4 regions of the Nonomuraea sp. NPDC050478 genome follow, and region 1 is predicted to be linked to each of the others. Evidence: riboswitches for the same ligand, from Rfam matches in the RefSeq annotation. Region 1 holds a riboswitch; each other region holds the start of a gene.

Region 1 (6,987 bases):
GGCTGGCGCTGCTGCTGGGCGGTGAGGGGTTCGAGGTGGCCGCGGCCGTGCCCGACCCGGACGCGTTCATGAAGGCGGTGGCCGAGCACCATCCGGACGTGGCGGTGGTGGACGTGCGGATGCCGCCCACCCACACCGACGAGGGCATCAAGGCGGCGGTCGAGGCCAGGCGGCTGCACCCGGAGCTGGCGGTGCTCGTGCTGTCGGCGTACGTGGAGCAGGCGTTCGCCACCGAGCTGCTGGCCGGCGGCGCCAACGGGATCGGCTACCTGCTGAAGGAACGGGTGGGCCGGGTCGGCGAGTTCATGACCGCGCTGGAGCGGGTGGCGGCCGGCGGCACCGCCATCGACCCGGAGGTGGTGGCCCAGCTCTTCACCCGCCGCGACGGGCCGCTGGACCGGCTCACCGCCAGGGAGCTGGAGGTGCTCGCGCTGATGGCCGAGGGCCTGGGCAACACGGCCATCGCCGAGCGGCTGGTGGTCACGGAAGGCGCCGTGCACAAGCACATCCGCAGCATCTTCGCCAAGCTCGACCTGTCACCCGCCGACCGCGTCGACCGCCGCGTCGCCGCCGTCCTCCACTACCTGAACGCCTGACCCCGGCCCTGCCCGTCGCCTCCGGCGGATCGTCGGCCCGAGAAGCCCCACGCATGCGCCGGGAGGATGTCCCGTACACGAGCCCGACCAGCGGACGCGGTGTCTTGCCCTGGATGGAGTGGCCGCTCGTAAGGGGTGCCGCTTGGAGGGTGGGGTGGTCTCCCGGAGGATGCGTGCGCTGCCTCGAAGGGGTGCTTGACCAGGAGCGCACTTTCTGCGGGGCTGCGCTGCGCACCTGGAGGATGGGTTGCCCTGCGGTGGGGTCCTGCGAAGAGGTGGGTGGGTTGTTTCGCGGCGGGGTGGATGGGGTCCGGGTGTTGGGGGCGGGGTGTGATAATCCGTGCGTGGTGGGGTGTTCCAGGCGGGCGCTGTTATGGGCGGGGGTCGGGGCGCTGGTTCCGGCTCGGGGCGGGGTGGGTGCGTCGCCTGGGGCGTTCGCGGGGGTGCGGCGGCGGTGGCGGGAGGTGACCGTCGATCCCGCGTACCCGGTGGGGCCGGCGAGGCGGCGGCTGGCGGAGATGGCGCCCACCGGCCGTCATCTGTGGCCGGATCTGCCGTACCCGTCCCTGAGCGCGACCCCGGGGCGGCTGCTCGCGATGGCGCGGGCGTACGCGGTGAGCGGCGACGCGCGGCTGCGCGCCGGGGTCGAGACCGGCATCGGCCACTTCTGTGAGCACGTGTACGCGGCCGGGGCGGACCCGGTGGGCAACTGGTGGGACTGGGAGATCGGCGCGCCGAAGCGGCTGCTCGACGCCGCCGTCCTCGTCGGCCTGTCGGGGCGGCAGGGCGGCGCGTTGCTGGAGGCCGTCGACCACTTCGTCCCGCCCGACCGGCTGAGCGACTACGGCGGCACCAGCACGGGCGCGAACCGGGTGGACCTGTGCCTGGTGACGCTGCTGCGCGCGGTGCTGGGCGCGGACGCGGAGCGGGCGGACCTCGCGGTGCGGGCGCTCGCGCCGGTCTTCCGGTACGTGACGGAAGGCGACGGCTTCTACCGGGACGGCTCGTTCCTCCAGCACGACACCGTCCCCTACCAGGGCGGTTACGGGCTCGTACTGCTGGAAGGGCTGGCGACGCTGTTCGCGGTGCTGCGCGGGAGCCCGTGGGAGGTCACCGACCCGAACAGGCGGATCGTGTACGACAGCGTGGAGCGGTCGTTCGTCCCGTTCACGCACGCCGGTCACGTCATGGACCTGGTGAGCGGCCGGGGCATCGCCAGGGACCCGTCCGGCGGCGAGCTCAGGTTCCGCCGCCTGGCCGGCGCCGTGAGGCGGCTGGCCGTCACCGCGACGCCCGCCGAGCGCCGTCGCTGGCGAACCCTGGTGGACGGGGCCGGCGAGCAGCCCACCGGGCACCGGCTGTTCCCGATGAGCGCCCGCGCCGTGCACCGCGCGCCCGGCTGGTGCGCGGCGCTCAGCATGTCCTCCGACCGGATCGCCCACTACGAGCACGGCAACGGCGAGAACCTGCGCGGCTGGCACACCGGCTCGGGGATGCTCTATTGGTGGGGCGAGGGCCACGGGGCCCACTACGCCGACGGGTTCTGGGCCACCGTCGACCCCTACCGGCTGCCGGGCACCACCGTCTCGACCCGGCGGCTGCCCGACGGCGCGGGCGAGGCGTGGGGCGGCGCGTGCCCACCGTTCCGCTGGGCCGGCGGCGCCACCGACGGCCGTTACGCGACCGCCGGCCAGCACCTGCGCGGGCTGGAGTCCACGGTGGAGGCGTTCAAGTCCTGGTTCTTCCTCGACGACGCGGTGGTCTGCCTGGGCGCGGGCATCACCGGCAGGGACGGCGCGCCGGTGGAGACCGTGGTCGACAACCGCCGCACCGCCGCGCTCCTCACCGTGGACGACGCGAACGGCTGGGCCCATCTGGCGAGGCACGGCGGCTACGTCGTCCGCGACGGCGGCGTGCTGCGCCGCCTGCGCGAGCACCGGCCGGGCGGCGGGATGACGCGCCCGTACGTCACGCTCTGGCTCGGTCACGGGCTGGACCCCGGCGACGCCCGCTACGACTACCTGCTGCTGCCGAACGCCACCGTGGCGGCGACCAGGGCCCGCGCCGCCGACCCCGGATGGGCGCGGGTGCTCGCCAACACGACCTCCCAGCAGGGCGTGCACGTGCCGTCGGCGGGGGTGACGGCGGTCAACTTCTGGCAGCCGGGCACCGCGGGCCCGCTGTCGGCGTCCGGGCCGTGCGCGGTGCTCGTCACCGAGCGCGGCGACGGCTCGGCCACCGTCACCGTGTCCGACCCGCGCCGCGACCTGACGGAGCTGACCGTCACCTGGAACCGCCCGGTGGCGGCGGTGACGGGACGCCCGGCGGCCCTGACAGGGGCGCGGACGGGACGGCGGCTCACGCTGACGTTCGGCCCGCTGCCGGACTCCGCGTCGGTCACCGTCCGGCCGGGCGGAGGCGGGTGAGATCTCGGGGTCTCTGACCGGCGGAAATTTCTCACACCCGGAGAGCCACGACGCGTGCGGCCCGAGTAGTTTTTCAGATCGGACCCCGGCCGTGATAGACGTCTCATGAGATGGTCTTGCAGGATTTGGCCAGCATGAGCTGGTAAGTCTGGTCGGCAGGTCCTAGATCCAACGAGTCAAGGATGTGCCCATGCGCGCCAGAGACCTGCTTGCCGACTATCCCGTCGTGACCCTTGAGACGCCTGTGCTCCAGGCAGCCCAGTTGCTCGCCGAGCAGGATCTGCCCGGTCTGATCGTCGAGAACGACGACCAGCTCACCATTTTGCCGGGCACGGAAGCACTGCGACTGGCCGTGCCGCGCTACATCATGGACGATCCGGCGCTGGCCCGGGTGGTCGACGAGGCGCACGCCGACGAGTTCCTGCGCGCGCTGGGCAGTCGTACGGTGCGCGAGGTGCTGCCCCGGGAGCGGCGGGAGCTGCCCGTCACGGATCCTGACGCGACCGTGCTGGAGCTGGCCGCGCTGATGGCGCGCACCCGCAGCCCGTTGGTGGCCATCGTGGACAAGGGCCGGTTGCTGGGTGCGGTCACGCTGCAGGCGCTGCTGGACAGGATGCTAGGCACATGAGCCCGCTCGCCTGGGCGAGCGTCGCAGTGTTCGTGTCCGCCTACGCGCTGATCGCCACCGAGAAGGTGAACCGGGTGGCGGCGGCGCTGGGCGGAGCGTGGGTCATGCTGTTGATCCACGCGACCAACGCCGGGTCGGCGTTCTTCTCCGAGCATGCCGGGATCGACTGGAACGTCATCTTCCTGCTGCTCGGCATGATGGTCATCGTCGGGGTGCTGAAAGAGACCGGCGTCTTCGAGTATCTGGCGATCTGGGCGGCCAAACGCGCCCAGGGGCGGCCCTTCCGGCTGATGGTCCTGCTGGTCCTGATCACGGCAGGCGCGTCGGCGCTGCTCGACAACGTGACCACGGTGCTGCTGATCGCGCCGGTGACGTTCCTGGTGTGCGAGCGGCTGGCCGTGTCGCCGGTCCCCTTCCTGATCGCCGAGGCGCTGGCCTCCAACATCGGCGGCGCGTCGACGCTGGTGGGCGACCCGCCGAACATCATCATCGCCAGCCGGGGCGGGCTGAGCTTCAACGACTTCCTCATCCACATGGCGCCCATGGTGATCGTGCTGGTCGCGGTGTTCGTGGGGCTCTGCTGGCTCATGTGGGGCCGGACGTTCCGGTACGACCCGGACCGGGCGCAGGAGGTCATGGCGCTGGACGAGAAGGAGGCGATCGCCGACCCGTGGCTGCTGTGGCAGTCGCTCGTCGTGCTGGTGCTGGTGCTGGCGGCGTTCGTGCTCCATCCGGTGCTGCACTACGAGCCGTCGGTGGTGGCGCTGCTGGGCGCCGGTGTGCTGGTGGCCTTCACCAAGGTGACCACGGAGAAGTCGCTGGCCGAGGTGGAGTGGCCGACGCTGGTGTTCTTCGCCGGGCTGTTCGTCATGGTCGGCGCGCTCGTCCACACCGGGGTCATCGACCAGGTCTCCAGGGCCGCCGTGGAGGCCACGGCGGGCCGGTTGGACGTGGCGACGATGGGGCTGCTGGGCGGTTCCGCCGTGGTGTCGGCGGTCGTGGACAACATCCCGTACGTGGCCACGATGAGCCCGATCGTGGAGGAACTCGTGGCGGCGCAGGGCGGCGAGTCGGCACAGGTGCTCTGGTGGGCGCTGGCGTTCGGGGCCGACCTGGGCGGCAACGCCACGGCGGTGGGCGCGGCGGCCAACGTGGTCGTGCTGGGCATCGCGGCCCGCAACGGCACGCCGATCAGCTTCTGGCACTTCACCAAGTACGGGTTGATCGTCACGGTCGTCACGGTGACCCTGGTGGCGCCGTATCTGTGGTTCCGATACCTGTAGAAACCCCCGCAAAGGTAAAATATTCGCCCCGAAAACCCCTATGCCGTAGGGGATTCCGTCGTCCGGGCCCGTTCCGCGCTTGCCCTTTCCCTTGCGCGACGATTACCTTCGAACCCATCGATGGCACGCGCTTGAGCAGCGCTTTTAGGTAAGCCCCCGCGCGTTGCCGATGAATTGCCGAGACCGCGCCCACCCGCGCACGAAGCGGGAACACGGCGCGGCCGCCGAATCCGCCCTCTGGCGGAACCGGGGACCCACCTTTCTCTGGGGTGAATCGGTCGCTCTTCACCAAGGGCGCACCGTAGGGCACTTCCACGCCCGAACCCGACAGCTAACCCGGTAGGCGGCATGGAAGCAAGGAGCAATCCCCGAGCATGGTCAAGCACATCTTCGATCGCATCCCGTCCACCTCCCGCCTGGCCCTGGGCGCCACCCTGGCACTCGGCGCCGCCTTCGCCGGCACCTCCGCCGCCGCCACGGCAGCCGCCGCCACCCCCTCCCAGCCCCACCCGGTCGCCCAGCAGCACAGCAGCGCCGGCCAGGCCACCGCCGTCAGCGCGAGCACCGTCCTTCAGGTCGCCGAGTCGCAGATCGGCGTCACCGAGGACGCCGCCGGCGGCGGCACCAAGTTCCACCAGTGGTACATGTCCTCCCCGCGCGCGGCCGAGACCCTGGCCCGCGACGGCGGCGGCACGCCCGCGCTGTACGCCAACGCCCCCTGGTGCGCGATGTTCGTGTCCTGGGTCGGCGAGCAGGCCGGCGCCCGCTCCACGATCGGCTGGGACGCCTACACCGTCACCCACGCCCAGTGGTTCAAGGACAACAACCGCTGGGGCAGCGAGGCCAAGCCCGGCAGCGTCGTCTTCTTCGACTGGGGCGGCAGCAAGAACATCAGCGCCGTCGACCACGTCGGCCTGGTGAAGAAGGACAACGGCGACGGCACGATCACCACGATCGAGGGCAACACCGGCAACGGCAAGGTCGAGGAGCGCATCCGGCCCGTGTCCCAGGTGACCGGCTACGGCTACCCCGAGTACAAGGCCGCCTGAGCACCTTCTCCGCACCCGTCATTCCTCCGGCGATCCGGTCAGGTCTTCCCTGACCGGATCGCCGTCGTCTGTGGCCCCTGGTCAGGACCGCGTTTTGACCGGCCGTTGGCCTGCCCGGCGACGACTCCGGGGGAGATCCAGGGGGTGGAAGCGCGTGCGACATGACGACGGTGCCCTACCAGCAGGACCCGGCCAAGACCAGGCGGTCGCCGCTCAGCGGGCGGCGGCTGCAACTCCGCCACGGTGAGGGCGACAAGCGGCACCTGACCAGCCTGCAAGGACTGTCGGCGCTGTCGCTGGACGCCCTCAGCTCGGTCGCCTACGGGCCGGAGGCCGCGGCGCTCGTCCTGGCCGGGGCCGGGGCCGCCGCCGTGGCGCTGACCCTGCCGATCACGATCGCCATCGCGGTCCTGCTGCTGATCCTCGTGTTCTCCTACAGGCAGGTCATCGCCGCCCACCCCGACGGCGGCGGGTCGTACGGGGTCGCGAAGGCGGAGCTGGGCCGCCGGGCGGGCCTGCTGGCCGCCGCGGCCCTGGTGGTGGACTACGTGCTGACCATCGCGGTCAGCCTCGCCGCCGCGGCCGCCAACCTGGCCTCGGCGTTCCCCGTCCTGCGACCGTACCTGGTGGAGACCTGCCTGGCCGGGGTGCTGCTGCTGACGGTCATCAACCTGTTCGGGGTGTCCGACAGCGCGCGGTTCCTCATGCTGCCCATGAGCCTGTTCGTGGTGTCCGTCCTCGGCGTCGTGGCGGTCGGCCTGGCGCGGTCCGGGCCCGCCGCCACCGTGGGGACGACGGAGCAGATCGTCGCCACCGAGGCGCTGACCGTGATGCTCATCCTGCGGGCCTTCTCCTCCGGATGCTCCTCGCTGACCGGGATCGAGGCCATCGCCAACGGCGTGCCCATGTTCCGCAAGCCCCGCGTCAAGCGCGCCCAGCACACCGAACTGATGCTCGGCGCGCTGCTCGCCACCATGCTCATCGGCCTGGCCGTGCTCATCCGCA
Region 2 (6,987 bases), on a different contig from region 1:
GTGACCCCGGCCACCACCAGGGAGGGAAGCATCCCCGGCATGCGGATCAACGCCGCCTTCACCGTGACCTCGGCCAGGACCTTCAGCCGGCCCGGCACCTACACCGGCACGCTGACGGTCCGCACGCCGGGCGGCGCGCCCGTCACCGGGGACCTGACGGTCACCGTCACGGGGTGAGCTCACCCTTCAGGCACAGCAGGAGACCGCGCGTCAGGGCGGTGGACGTGAAGCCGGACCCGGCGAGCGCGGCCCGGACCTTGACCGCGATCTCCTGCGCCTTGGCGGCGCCCGGCGGCTCGTAGAACAGGTAGAGCGAGCCGCCGGGCGCGAGCGCCTGCCTGACCGCCGCCAGCTCGGCGGCGGGGGAGCGGGTCCAGAAGACGTTCACGTTGACGGCGAACACCTTGTCGTACGGGCCGCCGGGCAGCCCGCCGCCGTCGAGCTCCGCCTGCTCGATCACCGCGGCGCCCGCCTCGACGTGGCGGGCGTTGCGCTCGCGTGCGGCCTCGACCGCCGTCGCCGACCGGTCGATCGCGGTGACGGAGGCGGAGCGCTCGCAGAGCAGTCCGACGGCGACGCCTCGGCCGCAGCCGATCTCCAGAACCCGCTCGCCCGGCCGCGTTTCCAGGGTCTCGACGGCCCACAGCAGCCTCTCCGGCACCTTCATGGCGGCGAAACTAGCACCGCGCCCGGTGTCCGCCTGCCGGACATAACGTTTATGTCAGCTTTTGTCCTGGCAAGAGTCATACGCCAGCTTGAACCGCGAGACACAGGAGCCGACCGTGCACCATTTCGCGATCGCCACCGTCGCCGAAGAGAGCACCGACTTCCGCCGGGTCCTGTGGACCGGGGAGAAGGTCCAGGTCGTCACCATGACCATCCCGCCGGGCGGTGAGATCGGCGAGGAGGTGCACGAGGACACCGACCAGATCCTCACCTTCGTCTCCGGGACCGGCGAGGCCCGTGTCGGCGGTGAGGTCCGTCCGGTGAAGGCGGGCGACCTGGTCGCCGTCCCGGCGGGCACCCCGCACAACTTCGTCAACACCGGCGCCGCACCGCTCGTGCTCCACACGGCGTACGGGCCGCCCGAGCACGCCGACGGCACCGTGCACAAGACCAAGGAGGAGGCCGACCTGGCCGAGGCCGGCGAGGTCTCGCGCTAGAAGGACAGGCCGGTCGGGAAGCGGCAGTCGCCGGAACGGCAGTCGGCGAGGCTCCGGGCGGCGAGGTCGCGGGCCCGGGCCAGCTCGGCGATCCTGGCGTCGATGCGCTCCACCACCGCTTCCAGCCGCCACCGCTCGCTCGCGCAGGTCGCGCCGCCCGCGTCGTGGGAGCGCAGGGCGCCGGCCACCTCGTCCAGCGTGAAACCCAGCTCCTGCAGGGCCTTGGCGGCGCGGATCCTGGACACCGCCGACGCGTCGAACACCCGGTAGCCCGACGGTCTGCGCCCCGCCGCCGGCAGCACGCCGCGGCGCTCGTAGAAGCGGACCGTGTCCACGCTGACCCGGGCCTCGCGGGCCACCTCGCCGATCTTCACACCGTTCTCCTCTTGACTCTGAACCTAGGTCCAGACTCTACGCTCCGGAAGTGACGGAAGGAGAGCACATCATGGACACCCCACCGATCGTCTGCGACATGACCACCGCCCGCGACACTCCCGAGGAACGGCTGGCCGAGTACCGGCGGCTGTTCGGCGAGGCGCTCACCGGACGCGAGCGGACCGCCGGGGGCATCCGGTTCCGGTTCCGCGCCGGTGACGGGGTCGAGGAGTGGGTACGGGATCTCGCCGCGCGGGAGAAGGCGTGCTGCGCGTTCTTCACCTTCGAGGTCACGGCGCCGGGTGACGAGGTGATCTGGGACGCCGCCGCACCCGATGACGCGGGGCCGATCCTGGAGGAGTTCTACCTGCTGCCGGAGACGGCGGTGGGCCCGGCCGAGCTGCTGCGGCGCATGGAGGAGCGTGGGCTCAGGATCCACCAGGGCTGAGACGACTGTGACGCCTCCCTCGCGGGAGGCGTCACAGAGCGGGTCAGGCCGGACGGCCCAGGCTGCGGAGCTGGTCGGGGGTCAGGGCGGAGACGTTGTGGTCGATCGGCTTGTCGGAGTACTGGTGGATGGTCCACGACTTCCAGTCCGCCGGCGGGGTGATCTCGCCCTTGGGCTTGCTGTAGTGGGCCACCCAGAGCGGGTACTCCGACAGTCCCGCGCCGTAGGTGTCGGCGAAGTGCCAGCCGCTGTAGAACAGCGGCGTGACGCCGGTCTTGGCCTTGACGTGCGACAGCCAGGCCTTGGCCCAGGCGTTCACCTCGGAGACGGACCTGCCGTTGGTCGTCTCCAGGTCCAGCACCAGCAGGTCGCCGGGCTTGGCGGGCTGGGAGTTCACCACCGAGAGGAAGTGCTCGGCCTCGGCGATCGGGTTGTTGCGCGGGTGCGCGTAGTGGTAAGCGCCGCGCACGATGCCCTTCTTGTCCAGCTCCTGCCAGTGCCGGGCGAAGGTCTTGTCGGTGAAGCCGGTGCCCTCGGTGGCCTTGATGATGCCGAACTCGGCCGGGCTGGCCTCCCAGTCGTGGTCGGGCTGGTAGTTCGACACGTCCTGGCCGTACGTGAGCTGGGCCGCCTGCTGCTGGGCGATGGCCGGGTTCGGCTCGACGGGGGCGGCGGCGCCGCCGGTGGCGGCGATGGCGGTGCCGGTCACGCTGGCGACGGCGGTGGTCCCCGCCAGCAGCGCGCCGGCGAAGGCGTACTTGAGACGGTTGCTGGGACGGTACTTCAGCGCAGCGGCAAGCCGAGGCTTGGGCATGAGGAAATGACTCCTTGCTTCCATGCCGCCTACCGGGTTAGCTGACGGGTTCGGAGTTGGAAGTCCCCTACGGACGCTGGCGTCCGATTCACCCCAGGAAGTGGGTCCCCGGCTCCGCGAGACGCGGATTCGGCGGCCGTGCGCTGCCCTGGCGTGAGGGGGACACCGTCAGGACAGCGCACGGTCCGGTCAATCGATGCGGCAACAGAGTTGAGGTATCACCGCGAATACGCAAAAGGTATATATGCAGACAAAAATATTGCAAGTATGACATATCCGGTTTGGAGGTTCGGACCCGGGGTAACACCCCCGAAACCCCTTGTACGTAAGGGAATCCGGCCTCCGGGTAAAATCTCCCGCCGGTGCCGTCACGGCGCCGCGAAAGTGCCCTGCCTGCGCACCGTGTGCCAGCGCAGCCGCACCCCGAGCAGCGCGGTCGCCACCGACTGGAACACCACCAGATACATCAGCTGCCGGTACACCAACTGCTGCAGCGGCAGCACCCACAGCGCCGACACCCGCTCCCGGTCCAGCCGCAGCGCGTACCAGCCCGCCGCCGCCTGCACCACCACGAACCCAGCCCACACCGCCACCGCCGGCAGCGGGTCGCCGACCGCCGTGTGGTAGACGGCCATCAGGTCCACCACCGGCGCCAGCAGCGGCAGCAGCACGTGGAACAGCGCCAGGTAACCCAGGCAGCGGCGGCCGAACGGACCCGGCTCGGCCAGCGCGCGGCGGTGCTTCCACATCGCCTGCATCGTGCCGTAGCACCAGCGGTAGCGCTGCCGCCACAGCTGCCCCAGGGTCGCGGGCGCCTCCGTCCACGCCAGCGCCCGCTCCTCGTACACCACCCGCCAGCCCGCCCGGCACAGCGCCATCGTCAGGTCGGTGTCCTCGGCCAGCGTGTCGGTGCTCACCCCGCCGAGCCCGACCAGCGCGCCGCGCCGGAACGCGCCGATCGCCCCCGGCACCGTCGGCATGCAGTCGAGCAGCTCGAACGCGCGCCGGTCCAGGTTGAAGCCGATCACGTACTCGACGTGCTGCCAGCGGCCGATGAGCCCGCGCCGGTTGCCGACCTTGGTGTTGCCGCTCACCGCGCCCACGCGGGGGTCGGCGAGCCGGCGCACGAGATGCCCGATCGTGTCCGGCTCGAACACCGTGTCACCGTCGACCATGACGAGGAACTCGTGGCGCGCGTGCCGGATGCCGGTGTTCAGTGCGGCGGCCTTGCCGGCGTTGTCCTGCCTGATCACCCGTACTCCCGGCAGCCGCGGCCCGGCGGCGGCCTCGGCGGTGCGGTCCGTGGAACCGTCGTCCACCACCAGCACCTCCACCGGCCCGGGGTACGCGGTCGCGACGAGCGAGCGCACGGTCGCGGCGATCCCCGCCTCTTCGTTGTACGCGGGCACGATCACGCTCACCCCCGGCGGCCGTTCCCAGGTCAGGGCCGGTCCCGGACCCCGGGAGCGCCGGGCGTGCACCCGGGCCAGCACCACCAGGAGCAGCAGCCGGGCCAGCGTCAGCACGCCGGTGGCGAACAGCACCCACCACAGCGCGTCCGTGAACGCGTTCGCCGCGCGCTGCGCCAGGCCGAGCGCGGCGCCGGCGATCCGCTCCGGCTGCGCGGCCGGCCGGTGCGCCGACGGCATGCCGAGCGCGGAGGTCAGCGTCTCGGCGCGGTAGCCGGCCCGGTCCAGCCGGTCGAGCAGGCGGCAGACGGCCTCGACTGTCTGGGCGCGGTCGCCGCCGGAGTCGTGCATCATCACCACCGCCCCGCGCCCGCCCCGCGGGAACGCGGCCCTGGCGATGCCGGCCGCGCCCGGCCTGCTCCAGTCCTCGGTGTCGAGGTCGGCCAGCGCGATCAGGTAGCCCTCGCGGCCGAGCATCGCCAGGGTGTCCCACTGCTCGCCGGTGATGGCGTCAGGGGTCGAGGAGTACGGAGGGCGGGCCAGCATCGTGTGCAGCCCCGTCGCCCCGGCCAGCGCCTTCTGGGTGAGGTTCAGCTCCAGCTCGGCCCGCCAGGCGGGGACGGCGGACAGGTCGGGATGGGTGTAGGTGTGGTTGCCGATCTCGTGTCCCTCGGCGACGATCCGGCGGGTCAGCTCCGGATGGGCGGCGATCTTCGAGCCGACCGTGAAGAACGTCGCCTTCGCCCCGTGCTTCTTCAGCGCGTCCAGCACGAGCGGCGTCCACTCGGGGTCGGGCCCGTCGTCGAACGTCAGCGCCACCGTGCGGGCCTTCGGGCGGGCGCCGGCCGGCTTGTCCCCGGTCAGGTCGAGCACCGGGCCGCTGCGGCGCACCGGCTCCAGCCACGACGCCGGGTCCCCGCCGCCTCGCTGGGGCCCGGTCTCGCCGACCACGTTCTTGACGAACCCGTCGAGCGTCAGCGCGCACCCCGCCAGCGCCACCCCGGCCAGCAACATCAGCCAGTGCCCCGAAGGCTCCACACCCCGCCCGGCCACCCGCCTCCTGCCCCGCCGCCGCCCACCCCGACGGACGTCACGCCCGTACGCCGGACCGGGCACCCGATCCGCCGCCTGCCCGATCGTCCCGCCGAGACCCGGGTCATGTGCCTGCCCCCATCCGGGCGCGGGAGCGCTGTCCGGTTGTGGGACGGGGCGTCTGCGGCGGGGGGTCATGAGGGGGTTCCGGGGGTGGTGGGGTTCCGGGTCTGGGAGGGCTCGCCGGTGGGGTCCGGGGAGGGGGTCGCGGCGGGTTCCGGTTGCTGGGTGGGGGTGGTCTCGCCGGGGGGTGCGGTGTCGCGGGCCGTCTCGGGTTCCACGGCCGCGCCCGTGTCCGGGGGCTCGGACGTACGGGACGGCCGCGCGGACGGTGAGGTGGGGCGGGCGGACGGGCTCTTGGCTCGCGTACGGGAGGGCGCGGCGGTGGTGCGCCGGCCGGAGGCGCGCGTGGGCGCTGACCGGGTCGGCGCCCGCCGGGACCTGGACCGGGAAAGGGACGGCTCAGGCTCAGCCTGCTCGCTGCCGGGACCGGCGTCTTCGGAGGGCGTGCCGCCGGGCGGCGGGCTCGCGTGCCGGCTCGGCCAGCCGCCGGCCGGCAGCGGAGTGTCCGCGAGCACCGCGCCCACGAGCGTCACCGTCGCCGCCAGAGTGAGCGTGCTGACCAGGACCGCGCCCATCGTGAACCACCTCCTCCGCCGGCCGCTGTGGTCGACGAAGACCGCGCCGCTGGGCGGCGAGGGTTGCTCTCGGGCGGGGGTGAGGGGCGACATGGCCTGCTTCTGGGAAACCGGGGGGTGGGGACAGCTGATCATGTATAGACGATCATGCTGACGTCAAGTTGATGCTCGAACACAAGTTCGTAAAAATCAATCTATGTATAACGAGAAGAAAATAGTTGACCGACGCCGTCGTGGGCGCCCGCGTGCGCGGCCTGTACGCCGACCCTGGCAAGATCCACCAGGTCGAGGGCGAGCACTTCGCGGTCCACGGCCCGCTCAACGCGCCGCGCCCGCCCCAGGGCCACCCGCTGCTGGTGCAGGCCGGGCTCGTCGGAGGACGGCAAGGAGTTCGCCGCCCGCCACGCCGAGGCCGTCTTCACCGCGCAGCAGACGCTGGAGGAGGCGCGCGCGTTCTACGCCGACGTGAAGGGCGGGCTGGCCCGTCACGGCAGGCGGCCGGACGAGCTCCTCGTGCTGCCGGAAATCTCGCCGATCACCGGGTCCACCGAGCGTGAGGCGCTGCGCCTGGAGAAGGAGCTGGAGGACCTCGTCATCCCCGCGTACGGGCTCACCCAGCTCTCCCCCATGACCGGCATCGACCTGACCGAGGACGACCTGGACGGCCCGCTGCCCGACGTGCCGGCCGGCACCGAGGGCGCGCGGAGCCGGCGGCGGCTCGTCGTCGACCTGGCCAGGCGCGAGCGCCTCACGGTCCGCGGGCTCCTCCTTCGTCGACCACGTGGTGCCGGAGCCGCGGTCCAGAGGGCTGTTCCGGCACGAGTACGAGGGACGCACGCTGCGCGGGCACTACGGCCTCGACCGGCCCGCCTCCCGTTACACGGCCGGGCAGGAGGCGCTCGCATGACCTGCGGACGTCGTTTTTGACAGGATGAGATCATGACGATCCTGCCGCTGAGCCCCGACGAGCTGCTCACCACCACCCGCAGCGTCCGCAAGCGTCTCGACCTGCGCCGGCCCGTGCCGGCGGAGCTCGTACGCGAATGCC
Region 3 (6,987 bases), on a different contig from region 1:
GGCGGTGGTGGCCCTCGGCTGGCTGATGCCGCTCCTGCTGGCCGTGTACGCGTCGCTGCGCCCGTACGACGAGACCGCCCGCCTGGGCTACTTCTCGCTGCCCGAGCAGCTCACGCTCGACTACTACGGGCAGGCGTGGAGCCAGGCCGAGCTGCCCCGCTACTACCTGAACACGCTGATCATCGTGATCCCGGCGCTGGTGCTGACGCTGTTCCTGGCCTCGTTCGTGGCGTTCGCCATCGCGCGGGCGCGCATCCCCGGCCGCAAGACGCTGCTCATCGTGTTCACCGCGGGCAACCTGCTGCCGCCACAGGTCCTCATCACCCCGCTGTACTCGCTCTACACGCTGATCCCGCTGCCCGCGTGGCTGTCGGACTCGCAGTCCCTGTACGACTCGTACCTGGGGCTGATCCTGATCCACGTGGCGTTCCAGTTCGGGTTCTGCGTGTTCGTCATCGCGAACTTCATGCGCACGATCCCCGAGGAGATCTCCGAGGCGGCGCTGGTCGACGGGGCGAGCCTGTGGCGCCGCTACTGGACGCTGACGCTGCCGCTGTGCAGGCCCGTGCTGGCGGCGCTGGGCACGCTGCAGTTCACCTGGATGTACAACGACTTCCTGTGGGCGCTGGTGCTCATGGTGTCGGGCGACAAGCTGCCCGTCACCTCGGCGCTGAACAACCTGCGCGGCCAGTTCTTCACCGACTACAACCTGCTGGCCGCCGGATCGGTGCTGGTGGCGCTGCCGACGCTGATCGTGTTCCAGCTGCTGCACAAGCATTTCGTGGCCGGGCTGACGCTCGGCTCGACGAAGGGATGAATCAGAGCAGGGCGTGGAAGCGGGCGGCGACCCGGTCCCAGGACCACTCGCCGACGACCCAGTCGCGGCCGGTCTCGCCCATCTTCCGCGCCTGCTCGGGACGGGTCAGCAGCTCGACGACGGCACGGGCCGCGGGGGCCGGGTCCGCGCCGTCGACGACCAGGCCGGTCTCGCCGTCGCGTACGGCCTCGGGCGCGCCGCCCGAGCGGCCGGCCACGACCGGCAGGCCGGTCGCGGCCGCCTCCAGGAACACGATGCCGAGCCCCTCCACGTCGATCCCGCCCCATCGGGTACGGCACGGCATGGCGAAGACGTCGGCGGCGGCGTAGTAGCCGGGCAGGTCGGCGGCCGGGACGGTGCCGGTGAAGACGATCGACGGATGCCCGCCGGCCAGCTTCTCCAGCGCGCGCCGGTGCGGCCCGCCGCCGACCAGGAGCAGCACGGCGTCCGGCACCGCGCCGAGCACCTCCGGCCAGGCCCTGATGAGCCGGTCCTGACCCTTGCGCGGCACCAGCCTGGACACGCACGCCACCACCGGCCTGCCCGCCAGCCCCAGCTCCGCCTTGGCCGCCCCCGGGTGGAACAGGCCGGTGTCGACGCCGGGCGCGAGCCGTACCAGCTTGTCCTGCGGGATGGCGCGGGCCAGCCGCGCGCGCGTGTACTCGCCCAGGTAGGTGACCACGTCGGCGTGCGCGCCGATGCGGCGCAGCACCGCGCGGAAACCGGGCGCGCTCGCCCACGACGCCTCGTGGCCGTGGGTGAGCATCACCACGCGCCGCGCGCCCGCCGCGCGCAGGCGCGGCGCGAGCAGGCCGAGCGGCGCCGCCGCGCCGAACACGACGGTGTCCGCGCCGTGCCCGGCCACCAGCTCGGCCGCCGTACGGGCGACGGACGGGACGGGCAGCATGAGCCGCCCGGGGTGACGGACGACGGGGTACGGCTCACGGCGGTCGAACTCGGCGCACCCGCGCCAGGCGGGGGCGTAGACGACCGCGCCCGGGGTGCGCTGGGCCAGGCCGTGCACGAACGACTGGATGCCGCCCGGGCGGGGCGGGAAGTCGTTGGTGACGAAGACGACTCGGGTCACGGGCCGGGGACGCCGTTCAGCTTCGCCCAGGAGCGGGCCATCGCGATCCGTTCCGGTGCCGTGGGATGGGAGGCATAGAGCACATATTCCACTGCATCGGGCGACAAGTCGGAAATATTGGCTGTTGCCAGGCGTTTTTGCATCGCGGCGAACGTGACCGGATCCCGCGTCAAATTGAGGGCGTGGGCGTCGGCCCTGGCCTCGATGTGGCGGCTGACGAAGTTCTGCGCGGGGCCTGACAGGAACGTCGCCAGCGTCATCAACCCCAGGATCGCGCCCGCCGCGCGCCAGTCGGCGATCGACGTGACCCCGGCGCGCCGGCGCACCGGCCCGAAGACCAGGAACAGCAGGATCGCGCCGAGCGCCGCGCCCAGCGCGCCGACGAGCGTGCCGTAGAGCACGTCGTTCTCCCCCGCGTGGCCCAGCTCGTGCGCCACCACCAGCTCGACCTCGGGCTGCGGGGCCTTGAGCAGGTTGTCGTAGACCACGATGCGGCGGGTGGCGCCGAACCCGGACACGTAGGCGTTCAGCGCGGTGGTGCGGCGGGAGGCGTCGGCCACCAGCACGTCCTCCACCGGCACCCCGTCGCGCTCGGCCATCGCCAGCAGGTTCGTCCGCAGCGGGCCTTCGGGCATGGACCTGAAGTCGTTGAACACCGGCTCGAACACCACCGGGTAGACGAAGGAGGCCGCCACGGTGAGCGCGAACGCCCCCGCCGCGGCGGGGATCCACCAGCGCCTGAACCGCCGGGCCAGCGCCACCACCGCCACGACCATCACGCCCAGCAGAGCCGTGTTGATGGCGATGCTCTTGAGCCGGTCGCCCGTCCAGGACGCCCAGTCCTGCGTGGAGAGGCCGTAGTCGCGCAGCACGGTCTCGAACCAGACGCCGAGCGGCCAGCGCAGCGCCTCCTCGACGACCGTGAGCACGAGCACCCCCAGCAGGACCCGCACCCACCACGGCCCGCGCAGCACCCCGAGGATTCTGGCGCCCAGCGGGGTGGCGACGAGCAGGCCCGCGAACACCAGCGTCAGGCCGAGCGACAGGTAGCCGGGCATGCCGGTGGCCGCGTCGAACGCCTGCGCGCGGGCGATCTGCCCGGCGGTGAAGTCCGCGGCCGGGTCGGCGGCCACCTCCGGCGCCCCCGGCAGCGCCTGCCACGGCGTCGTCAGCCCCACCACCACGAGGATCCCGACCCCCAGCACGACCCCGGCCACCCCAGCCTGCCGCCGCCCCCTCCGGCCAGCCCCACCGTCCTTGGGCTCCGGCCCGCCGTCCGTTGGGGGCGTCTGTCCGTCATCCGGGCGCGGACCGTTCTCGTGGGCGGATTCGCCGCCGGATCGGGTCCCGGCCTGCTCGCCCGCGGCGGCGTTCCTGTCGTGGCCGTCGTCCACTTCGCGTCCTCTCACCCCAGCTGGTCCCGCATGTACGCGCGCCACCCCCGGGTCAGGCCGCCGAGCGTGAGCCCCCGCGCGGCGAGTGCCCGGTCGGTGCCGACACTCTGGGCATCACGGTAGAGCCTCACCAGAGTCCCCTCGCCCGCGCTCTCGGCCAGGAACCGACACGCCAGCCACGCCTCCTGGTACGCCCGCGCCAGCGCGTCCCCCCGGGAGCCGAAGTCACCGGCCCCGGGCAGCTCGTCCGGCAGCCGCCCCGCCCGCACCTCGGCCGCCAGTTCGGCCGCCGCCACGGTGACCGCCAGCCCCGCGTCCCGATAGGCCACGTAGTCGGCGAATCCCTCGTACAGCCAGCCGGGCAGCCCGTCGGTGCCAGCGGCGACGTGCGTGAGCTCATGGGCGAGCACCACGTCCCTGCCGGTCGGGTTGAGCCGCGCGAAACCCTCGGGCACCACGATCACCCGCCGCCCGTCGGCCACCGCCGCCAGCCCGCGCACGTCGGCGACGCCGGCCAGCCGCGCGGCCTGCTCTCCTGACGCGGGCACCAGCACCAGCGGGCGCACGGGCCGGCCCAGCACGCCCGACACCCGTCGCCCCGCCGCGTCGGCCCGCCGCGCCAGATCGGCCAGCAGCCCGGGATCGGCCCGCTGCCCGGCGACCAGCGCCCGCTCGCCGCGCGCGACGCCCAGCTCGCCCCGCCACAGCTCCCGCACCCCGGCCAGCTCGTCGGGCACCCCGGCGGACCACGACTCCGGCACCGCCCCGCCGGCCGCGGCCACGGCGAGGACCAGCCCCGCCACCACCGCTCGACGGCCCACGATCCCGGACATGCTGTCCGATGCTAGCGGCGGGACGCCCGTCCCACGCATCACGAAGGCCCCGCCCCCAGTCAGGGGCGGGGCCTTCGCGATCGGTCACAGACCGGGGCGTACCGCGCCGGCGAACGACGACTTGCGCCATCCGTTCAGCTTCTCGACGCGCACCGTCTTGCCCGAGCTCGGCGAGTGCACCATCTTGCCCTTGCCGATGTACATGCCCACGTGGCCGAGCCCGCGGAAGAACATCAGGTCACCCGGCTTCAGGTTCTTGTAGGAGACCTTCTTCCTGATGCCCGCGAACTGGCTGTTCGTCACGCGCGGGATCTTCACCCCGGCCTTCCGCCAGGCGAACTGGACGAGACCTGAGCAGTCGAAGGCGTGCGGCCCGGTGGCCCCGTAGCGGTACGGGTCACCGATCTGCTTCTTGGCCACCGCGACGGCCTTGTGGGCCTTCACCTTCTGCCGGGCCGCCTTCGCCTGCTTCTTGGACAGGACCTTCTTCGAAGTCGCCTTCTTGGAAGCAGTGGTCTTGACGGCCTCGACCGTCGTCACCGAAGCTCCGGCCGGGGCGATCACCGTGTCCGCCTGCGCCGCCGGGACGTGGAGGGCCAGCCCTCCGGCCGTCACGGTCATGCTGAGCGCCACGCCGCTGACGGCAAGGCGAGACAGACGGGGGTTCTTAGGGGAGGTAGACAGGATTGCTCCTTGAGTCTTCCACGAACGCCTACCGGGTTAGCTGACGGATTCGGGCCTGGAAGTCGCCCTACGGCGCGTCGCCGCGCCGATTCACCCCTGATCCCGCCCTGAAATGACGGGATCTATGGTTCCCCGGCTCCGTGCCTCCTGGCTGCACGGATTCGGCAGGCCACCACCCGGGTGAAGGTTCCCGGAGATGCGGCGGTGACCGGCAGATTCTTGTTCGTCCACGTCGCGGCGCCGGCGGCGCGGCGGCGATGGCCGGCGGCGGGCATGGAGTGTCCGCCGCGACGCCAGAACCTACGCCTGAAGTCATGGGCTGGCAAAGGCACGGTCAGCACATGACGATCTGACAAGCCCGCTGTCAGACCCGCGGATCCCTGCTGGCAAGCCAGTCCCGTTACCCAGATGTGACCATACTCACACTTGCCGCCCTGACGATGTGTCAGAGCCCTTCTGTCACATCAGTCACAGACGTTTCAACGGCTCACGGGCGTACCGCGCCGACGAGCCGGCGCCCGTACGCGGAGAGCGGGACGACCTTGACCACGTCACCGGTCTGCGGCGCGTGCACGATCTTGCCGTTTCCCGCATAGATGCTCACGTGGCCCAGCCCCTCGCTGAAGATGAGGTCACCGGGCTCCAGGGCGTCCAGCGACACCCTCCGGCTCGCGCCCCAGGCCCACTGCTGCCACGTCGTACGCGGCAGGGAGACGCCGGCCGCGCGCCACGAGGCCTGCGTCAGGCCGGAGCAGTCCCAGCCGCCGGGGCCGGTGCCGCCGAACTGGTAGGGCTTGCCGATCTGCGCGTAGGCGAAGTTGAGCACCGCCGCCGCGCTCCCCGAGGCGGGTCCGGTGTACTTGACGCCGGTGCTGTTCGGGTCGCCGACGCGGTAGGCGCCGAGGCGGTCGAGCAGCTTCTTCTGCTGGGCGATCAGCTTCTCGATCTCGGAGCGCTCCTTCTTGACCTTGTCGCGCTCCTCGTCGGCCTCGCCCAGAGCCCCCTGGGCCTTGTCACGCTCGATCTTGAGCCCGCGGTTCTCCCGGTCGAAGGCGGCCAGCCTGCCGGCGCGGTCGGCGGTCAGCCGCTCCGTCAGCGCCATCTGGTAGAGCAGGTCACCCGGGTTCTCGGCGGTCACCATGGTCGGCATCGAGGTCAGGTCGCGGCCCATCTTGTAGCCGTCGACGGCCATCGTGACGACCTGCTGCCGCAGCTCGGCGACGGTGGCGAGCTTCCGCTTGTAGCCGGCGTTGAGCTTGTCGTAGCGCTTCTTGGCGGCCTTGTAGTTCTCCGTCGCCGTGTTGTAGCGATCGACGACCTTGTCGGCCTTGTCGTTGAGCTTCTCGAGCTTGGCCTTGGCCTGACTGATCGTCGGTTGCGGGTCGGCGGCCACTCCTCCCGTGGGGAGAGTGATCAGCCCGATCACGAGACCCGCGGCCAGTGGCGCCCGGCCCAACCTCACAGCTCGCCTCCCAGGGGGAATACATCTGGGGCGAAATAGTACAGAAGTGGAAGGTGAGGTCTCACCCAAACACTGATTTGTAATCTAGGCGCGGCCGAGCCTGCGCAGCAGCAAAGCAGACGGAACGGGTCTGGCTCCCATGCGCCGGACGGATTCGGCCACCTCCCGGTCGGAGGAGACCACGGCCATGGCGCGGCCCGGCGGCTCGGCGCGTACCAGCTGGCGGATCAGGTCGTCGGCGATCTCCCCCGGCGCGCTGAACAGCACCCGCACCCCGCGCGGCGCGACGACCTGCACCGGCGCGTTCAGCTCCGCGCCGTCGAACACCACGGTCACCTCGACCCTGGTCTGCGCGACCAGGCCGCCGAGCCCGGTCATCAGCCGGTTGCGCTGGTCGGCCAGCGTGAGAGTGCCGTAACCGGTCTTGGTCACGTTGTAGCCGTCTATGATCAGATGGACCTGCGGCAGGGCGAGGAGCTGGTCGAGCAGCTGCGGGTCGTCGTCGGCCAGCGCGCGGGCCGGCACCCCCCGCACGCCCGGCGTCTCCCCGGCGACGGCGGCCACCGAGTCGGCGGGCCTGGAGATGGTGGTGGGCAGCGCCAGCTCCCTGCGCAGCCCGGCGGAGGCGTCCTGCAGCGCGTCGAGCAGCACCCGTATGCGGGCGTCCTCGATGCTGCGCCCCTCGCGGGCGGCCCTGCGCGAGGCTTCGA
Region 4 (6,987 bases), on a different contig from region 1:
TCCCGCGAGCGCTACCAGCTCCTGCTCGGCCTGCGCAGGGAGCTCCCCGACACCCTCACCCACGCCTTCATCGGGCCGTACGCGGCGGACGACGGGGAATGCGTGGTGTACGACGCCGTCCACGACCACGAGCTGACCCGCTGGATCCTGGAGTCGATGGCGGCCGGCTCGGGCCGGGCGGGCGTGCGGTTCCACCACCTGCCCGGCGTCGAGATCGACACCAACCAGCGCAGCCTGGTGCTGGGGGCCGAGCAGTCCAACACCTCGCTGGTGTTCGGCGAGAAGTACATCTGCAAGCTCTTCCGCCGGCTCGTCCCCGGCGTCAACCCGGAGCTGGAGATCGTCACCGCGCTCGCGATCAGGCAGGCGCCGCACATCGCGCAGCCGTACGGGTGGATCGAGACCGACCTCGACGAGACCCCGACCACGCTGGCGATCATGCAGGAGTTCCTGTCGAACTCCACCGACGGCTGGGACCTGGCGCTCACCAGCGTGCGCGACCTCTACAACTCGCTGCCCGGCCTCCCCGCCGCTGAGGCGGGCGGCGACTTCGCCGCAGAGGCGGGCCGGCTCGGCGCGGCCACCGCCCGCGTCCACCACGAGCTGCGCGAGGCGTTCGGCACGGAGGTGATGGAGCCGCACGAGATCAAGCGGATGGCCGAGGACTTCAGGCGCCAGCTCGGCCGCGCCGTGGGCGAGGTCCCCGAACTGCGCGAGCACGTGCCCGCCCTGGAGCTCGCCTACCACCGGGCCGAGGAGCTGACCACCGAGGTACGCGTCCAGCGGGTGCACGGCGACTACCACCTGGGCCAGGTCATGCGCACCACCACCGACTGGGTGGTGCTCGACTTCGAGGGCGAGCCCGGCCAGCCGCTGGCCGAGCGCCGCGCGCTCTCCTCGCCGCTGCGCGACGTGGCCGGCATGCTGCGCTCGTTCGACTACGCGGCCAGGCACCTGCTGGCGGACCACTCCGAGGCGGCCCGCCTGGAGCCGATGGCCGAGGAGTGGGCCAAGCGCAACAGGGCCGCGTTCCTTGAGGGCTACGCCGAGGGCGGAGGCGTCATCACCCCCGCCGACACGGCGCTGCTGCGCGCGTTCGAACTGTCGAAGGCGGTCTACGAGGTCGTGTACGAGGCCCGCAACCGCCCCACCTGGGTGTCGATCCCCTTGGCCGCCTTCCGCTAGACGGCCGGGCTCTCGAAGGGCGACACCGGAGCGGCGGGGCGCCGCGCCTCCTGCGCGTTGCTGATCCGCAGGACCACCAGGGCCGCCGGCACCGCCGCCACCAGCATCAGCGCGCAGCTCAGCACGTCGAACCTGGCCGCCGACGCCATGGACTCCAGCTCTTCGGCGTTGAAGAACAGCCGCCCGGCCACGAGCGCCACCCAGTTGCCGATCAGCCAGAGCGCCCACCAGAGCGTGACCAGCCCCGAGCGCGGCCGAGCTCCGCCATGCCGGTGAGGGCGTAGAGGGCGTCACTGGCCTCGACCTCCTCCATCGTGATGGCGGCCGGGTCGGCGATCACGCGGTCGATGAACGCGGCCCGCTGCAGGTCGACCACGATGACGCCGACGGCGAGGGAGTGGAGCACCGAGCCGGAAGCACCCGGGTGTCCGACCCGGCACCCATCCGTGATCAACCCGAGACGGTTGTCAGGCCGTTCAGGCGGCCTTGTACTCGGGGTAGCCGTAGCCGGTCACCTGGGACACGGGCCGGATGCGCTCCTCGACCTTGCCGTTGCCGGTGTTGCCCTCGATCGTGGTGATCGTGCCGTCGCCGTTGTCCTTCTTCACCAGGCCGACGTGGTCGACGGCGCTGATGTTCTTGCTGCCGTCCCAGTCGAAGAAGACCACGCTGCCGGGCTTGGCCTCGCTGCCCCAGCGGTTGTTGTCCTTGAACCACTGGGCGTGGGTGACGGTGTAGGCGTCCCAGCCGATGGTGGAGCGGGCGCCGGCCTGCTCGCCGACCCAGGACACGAACATCGCGCACCAGGGGGCGTTGGCGTACAGCGCGGGCGTGCCGCCGCCGTCACGGGCCAGGGTCTCGGCCGCGCGCGGGGAGGACATGTACCACTGGTGGAACTTGGTGCCGCCGCCGGCGGCGTCCTCGGTGACGCCGATCTGCGACTCGGCGACCTGCAGGACGGTGCTCGCGCTGACGGCGGTGGCCTGGCCGGCGCTGCTGTGCTGCTGGGCGACCGGGTACGGCTGGGAGGGGGAGGCGGCGGCCGCGGTGGCGGCGGCGGAGGTGCCGGCGAAGGCGGCGCCGAGTGCCAGGGTGGCGCCCAGGGCCAGGCGGGAGGTGGACGGGATGCGATCGAAGATGTGCTTGACCATGCTCGGGGATTGCTCCTTGCTTCCATGCCGCCTACCGGGTTAGCTGTCGGGTTCGGGCGTGGAAGTGCCCTACGGCGCGCTCTTGGTGAAGAGCGACCGATTCACCCCAGAGAAAGGTGGGTCCCCGGTTCCGCCAGAGGGCGGATTCGGCGGCCGCGCCGTGTTCCCGCATGTGCGCGGGTGGGCGCGGTCTCGGCAATTCATCGGCAACGCGCGGGGGCTTACCTAAAAGCGCTGCTCAAGCGCGTGCCATCGATGGGTCCGAAGGTAATCGTCGCGCAAGGGAAAGGGCAAGCGCGGGACGGACCCCGGCGACGGGATCCCCTATGACATGGGGGATCCCGCACGAATTCTTTACCTTCGATCCGGTTACGAACCGTCGGGCGAGGAGCCGAGCCGGGGGACGTGGCGCAGGGCGGTGGCCGCCAGGATCGCCGCGGCGAGCAGGACGACCGAGGCGGCCGCCGCCGTGACCGTGAGGCTCGTGGTGAAGGCGGCCCTGGCCGCCTCCGCGAGCGTGGCGGCGACAGAGGCGGGCTGAGCGGACGCGACGGCCATGGCGCCGCCCAGGGTGTCGCGGGCCGCTGCCGCCGCCTCCGCGGGGACTTCCTCCGGTACGCGCAGGCGGGCCTGGTAGACGGCGGCGGCGATGCTCCCGAAGACGGCCAGCCCGGCCGCGCCGCCGAACTCCTGGGCGGTCTCCGACAGCGCCGCCGCCGAGCCGGAGCGCTCCGGCGGCGCCGCGCCGACCACGATGTCGATGCCCAGCACGAGCAGCGGCGAGCCGCCCAGGAAGAACAGCGTCTGCCCGGTCACCAGCGCGGCGAGCCCCGACGTGCCCGCCATGGTGAGGAGCAGGACCCCTGCCGCGCCGAGCACCAGTCCCCCGGCCGCGAGGACCGCGGGCCGGACCCGCCGCGCCAGCGCCGGGGTCGCCACGAACCCGAAGATGATCGCCACCGCGTTGGGCAGCGTCCACAGCCCGGCCTCCAGCGGCGACAGGCCGAGCACGAGTTGCAGGTACTGCGCCGTCAGCAGGCCGATTCCCGGCCCCACCAGGATGACCAGCATCAGCGTGCCCAGCGCACCGGAGAAGCGCCGCTCGGCGAACAGCCGCAGGTCGAGCAGGGGTTCGGCCAGCCCGCGCTGCCTTCGTACGAAGACCACCGCCAGCGCCGTCCCCGCCACCAGGGAGAGCGGCGCGACGGCGCCCGCCCCGCCGGCGGCCAGCTCCTTCACCCCGTAGGTGACCGCGAGCGCGGCCGCCACCGACAGCACCACACTGGGGGCGTCGATCCGGCCCACGGCGGGCGAGCGGTACTCGGGCAGCAGCAGCGGCCCCGCCACCAGCAGCACGGCCATCACCGGCACCCCGAGCAGGAACGCCGCCCCCCACCAGAAGGTCTCCAGCAGTGATCCGCCGAGCAGCGGCCCGATCACCATGCCGCCGGTGAAGCCGACCATCCACAGGCTGATCGCGGTCGTCCGCTGGGCGGGGTCGTGGAACATGGTGCGGATCAGCGACAGTGTCGAGGGCATCAGCGTCGCGCCCGCCACGCCCAGCGCGGCGCGGGCGGCGATGAGCACTTCGGCGCTCGGCGCGTACGCGGCCGCGGCGGAGGCGAGCGCGAAGGCCGCGGCCCCGATCAGCAGCAGCCGCCTGCGCCCGATCCGGTCGCCCAGCGTGCCCATGGGGATGAGGAAGCCGGCGATCAGGAACCCGTAGATGTCGTTGATCCACAGCAGCTGCGCCCCGGTGGGCCGGAGGTCCTCACTCAGCGCGGGCACGGCCAGGTGCAGCACGGTCACGTCTATCGAGAGCAGCAGGGTCGGCAGGATGAGGACGGCCAGGCCGATCCACTCCCGCTTTCCCGCACGCTGTTGTATGTCCATGCATGGAACGCTAAAAACCCAACCACGCTTGAGGTCAATCCCCGATAAACCCAAGATTCCGCACTTTCGGTGATTGTCGGGGTGAATGCGGGCAGTGCCACAGATGGACGGTCGCCATAGGGCAGTGTTGGGAGCATGCCGATGAGGACAGAGCTCGACCGCCTCGCGGGCGGGGCGCACCACGATCCGCATTCCGTGCTGGGCGCCCACCCAGGCGCGGGTGGGGTGACCTTCCGAGCGCTGCGCCCGCTCGCCGAACGGGTCCGCGTGGTGCTGGACGACGGCACCGCGCACGACATGAAGCACGTGGCCCACGGCGTGTTCGAGACCACGGTCCCCGGTCTGGACAAGGTTCCCTCGTACACCTTGAGCGTGCGCTATCCCGGCGGTGAGGCGCACGAGACGCGCGACCCGTACCGGCACTGGCCCACGCTGGGCGAGGTCGACCTGCACCTGATCGGCGAGGGGCGGCACGAGCGGCTGTGGGAGGTGCTCGGCGCCCGCGTGATGGAACACCAGGACACGCCGGGCACGGCGTTCGCCGTCTGGGCGCCCAACGCCCGCGGCATCCGGGTGATCGGCGACTTCAACCACTGGGACGGCACCGCCTACCCCATGCGCTCGCTGGGCCGCTCGGGGGTGTGGGAGCTGTTCGTCCCCGGTCTCGGCGCGGGCGAACGTTACAAGTACCAGGTGCTGGGCGCCGACGGCGTATGGCGCGACAAGGCCGACCCGATGGCGCGCAGGACCGAGCTGCCCCCGCAGACCGCCTCGGTCGTCGAGCAGTCCGACTACGTCTGGGCCGACGAGGAGTGGATGGCGGGGCGGCGCGACGAGCAGCCGCGCAACGGGCCGATGAGCATCTACGAGGTCCACCTGGGCTCGTGGCGGCCCGGCCTGTCCTATCTGGAGCTGGCCGACCAGCTCTCGGAGTACGTGGCCGACCTGGGCTTCACGCACGTGGAGCTGCTGCCGGTGGCCGAGCACCCGTTCGGCGGGTCGTGGGGCTACCAGGTGACCTCCTACTACGCGCCGACGGCCCGCTTCGGCACCCCCGACGAGTTCCGCGCGTTCGTCGACCGGATGCACGCCAAGGGCATCGGGGTGGTGCTCGACTGGGTGCCGGCGCACTTCCCGATGGACGACTGGGCGCTGGCCCGCTTCGACGGCACCCCGCTCTACGAGCACGCCGACCCGGCCAGGGGCGAGCACCCCGACTGGGGCACGTACGTGTTCGACTTCGGGCGCCGCGAGGTGCGCAACTTCCTGGTCGCCAACGCGCTCTACTGGCTCAAGGAGTTCCACATCGACGGCCTGCGGGTGGACGCGGTGGCCTCGATGCTCTATCTCGACTACTCCCGCCGGGAGGGCGAGTGGACCCCCAACGTCTACGGCGGCCGGGAGAACCTCGACGCGGTCGAGTTCCTCAAGGAGATGAACTCGGTCTGCTACCGGGAGGCGCCCGGCATCGCGACCGTGGCCGAGGAGTCGACCGCCTGGCCGGGAGTGTCACGGCCGGTGCACCTGGGCGGGCTCGGCTTCGGGTTCAAGTGGAACATGGGGTGGATGCACGACACGCTGGAGTATCTCCGGCACGAGCCGATCTTCCGGCAGTACCACCACCATCAGATGACGTTCTCCCTCATCTACGCCTACTCGGAGAACTACGTCCTGCCGCTCTCCCATGACGAGGTGGTGCACGGCAAGGGCTCGCTGATGGGCAAGATGCCCGGCGACGAGTGGCAGCGCTTCGCCCAGCTGCGCGCGCTGCTGGCGTTCATGTGGGCGCATCCGGGCAAGCAGCTGCTGTTCATGGGCGGCGAGTTCGGTCAGGGCTCGGAGTGGTCGGAGGAGCGCGGGCTCGACTGGTGGGTGCTGGAGTTCGACGGTCACCAGGGCGTGCAGAGGCTGGTACGCGACCTCAACCGGTTCTACAAGGACACCCCGGCGCTGTGGGAGCAGGACACCAGGCCCGAGGGTTTCCGGTGGATCGACGCCGACGACGCGCCGGGCAACACGTTCTCGTTCCTGCGGTACGCGAAGGACGGGTCCGCGGTGGCGTGCGTGGTCAACTTCAGCGGCGGGGCGCACGAGAACTACCGGCTCGGGCTCCCGTACGGGGGGCGGTGGGAGGAGGCGGTCAACACCGACGCCTACGAGTACTGGGGCAGCGGCGTGGGCAACATGGGCGAGGTGGAGGCGGTCGACGAGCCGTGGCACGGCCTGCGCTACTCGACGACGTTGCGGGTGCCGCCGATGGGCGCGGTCTGGCTGACCTCTCCGCCTTCCTGACTGGTGCCTGAAAGTCTGGTGAGAAAGGAGCGGCAGGGCCTGTCCGGTCCTGACAAATCACCTTAAACTCCGAGATCATGTCTCCTCGGAGGAAGCCGGTGCGACTTCGCCCCCTGATCGCCACCGCGATCATGCTGGCGCTGCTCCCCGCGGCGCCGGCGTTCGCCGACGATTTAACGCCGACGCTGCCCACACCGACCCCCACCCCCGCCGCCACGAGCGCCGAAGAGAAGGTCGAGGAGGGCTTAGCCGTCGACGGCGGCAGCGTGCGCGCCATCGTCGAGCTGACCGACCCCGCCCAGCACGCCCCGATGGCGGCCAGGGCCGCCGAAGGCAGCGTCGAGGTGCTGCTGCAGCCTCAGGCCCAGCCGTTCATGGTGGTCGAGGGCACGGCCGAGGAGCTGGCCGCGCTCGCCGAGGACCCCCGGGTGACGTCCATCCACCGCGACCGCGCCTACCCGCCCGC

What was found. Region 1 has a riboswitch for cyclic di-AMP ahead of ACIBF7_RS04360 (CHAP domain-containing protein). Riboswitches for the same ligand answer to the same signal wherever they lie in the genome.
Region 2: linked by a shared signal. The riboswitch ahead of ACIBF7_RS34230 (glycoside hydrolase family 25 protein) and the one ahead of ACIBF7_RS04360 (CHAP domain-containing protein) in region 1 are both predicted to bind cyclic di-AMP.
Region 3: linked by a shared signal. The riboswitch ahead of ACIBF7_RS13465 (C40 family peptidase) and the one ahead of ACIBF7_RS04360 (CHAP domain-containing protein) in region 1 are both predicted to bind cyclic di-AMP.
Region 4: linked by a shared signal. The riboswitch ahead of ACIBF7_RS32225 (CHAP domain-containing protein) and the one ahead of ACIBF7_RS04360 (CHAP domain-containing protein) in region 1 are both predicted to bind cyclic di-AMP.

The regions. Positions count from the first base shown of each region.
Region 1 covers NZ_JBITHT010000001.1:923,989-930,975, reverse strand. The annotation lists gene ACIBF7_RS04380 (response regulator transcription factor) at 1-596, shown strand, start outside; gene ACIBF7_RS04375 (polysaccharide lyase 8 family protein) at 1,061-3,022, shown strand; gene ACIBF7_RS04370 (CBS domain-containing protein) at 3,213-3,650, shown strand; gene ACIBF7_RS04365 (ArsB/NhaD family transporter) at 3,647-4,933, shown strand; cyclic di-AMP (ydaO/yuaA leader) riboswitch at 5,146-5,294, shown strand; gene ACIBF7_RS04360 (CHAP domain-containing protein) at 5,308-5,982, shown strand; gene ACIBF7_RS04355 (APC family permease) at 6,144-6,987, shown strand, end outside.
Region 2 covers NZ_JBITHT010000007.1:300,534-307,520, reverse strand. The annotation lists gene ACIBF7_RS34255 (family 20 glycosylhydrolase) at 1-177, shown strand, start outside; gene ACIBF7_RS34250 (class I SAM-dependent methyltransferase) at 167-667, opposite strand; gene ACIBF7_RS34245 (cupin domain-containing protein) at 783-1,163, shown strand; gene ACIBF7_RS34240 (MerR family transcriptional regulator) at 1,160-1,537, opposite strand; gene ACIBF7_RS34235 (hypothetical protein) at 1,609-1,986, shown strand; gene ACIBF7_RS34230 (glycoside hydrolase family 25 protein) at 2,030-2,800, opposite strand; cyclic di-AMP (ydaO/yuaA leader) riboswitch at 2,812-2,945, opposite strand; gene ACIBF7_RS34225 (bifunctional polysaccharide deacetylase/glycosyltransferase family 2 protein) at 3,169-5,262, opposite strand; gene ACIBF7_RS34220 (hypothetical protein) at 5,436-6,032, opposite strand; gene ACIBF7_RS34215 (hypothetical protein) at 6,134-6,361, opposite strand; partial or broken gene ACIBF7_RS34210 (hypothetical protein) at 6,366-6,866, shown strand; gene ACIBF7_RS34205 (nitroreductase family protein) at 6,879-6,987, shown strand, end outside.
Region 3 covers NZ_JBITHT010000002.1:1,170,802-1,177,788, forward strand. The annotation lists gene ACIBF7_RS13445 (carbohydrate ABC transporter permease) at 1-817, shown strand, start outside; gene ACIBF7_RS13450 (glycosyltransferase family 4 protein) at 819-1,904, opposite strand; gene ACIBF7_RS13455 (M48 family metallopeptidase) at 1,901-3,313, opposite strand; gene ACIBF7_RS13460 (hypothetical protein) at 3,310-4,131, opposite strand; gene ACIBF7_RS13465 (C40 family peptidase) at 4,216-4,764, opposite strand; cyclic di-AMP (ydaO/yuaA leader) riboswitch at 4,826-4,992, opposite strand; gene ACIBF7_RS13470 (NlpC/P60 family protein) at 5,303-6,277, opposite strand; gene ACIBF7_RS13475 (NYN domain-containing protein) at 6,362-6,987, opposite strand, start outside.
Region 4 covers NZ_JBITHT010000006.1:668,422-675,408, forward strand. The annotation lists gene ACIBF7_RS32210 (phosphotransferase) at 1-1,185, shown strand, start outside; gene ACIBF7_RS32215 (DUF4328 domain-containing protein) at 1,182-1,427, opposite strand; gene ACIBF7_RS32220 (hypothetical protein) at 1,397-1,591, opposite strand; gene ACIBF7_RS32225 (CHAP domain-containing protein) at 1,662-2,336, opposite strand; cyclic di-AMP (ydaO/yuaA leader) riboswitch at 2,350-2,498, opposite strand; gene ACIBF7_RS32230 (MFS transporter) at 2,706-4,229, opposite strand; gene glgB (1,4-alpha-glucan branching protein GlgB) at 4,371-6,521, shown strand; gene ACIBF7_RS32240 (S8 family serine peptidase) at 6,620-6,987, shown strand, end outside.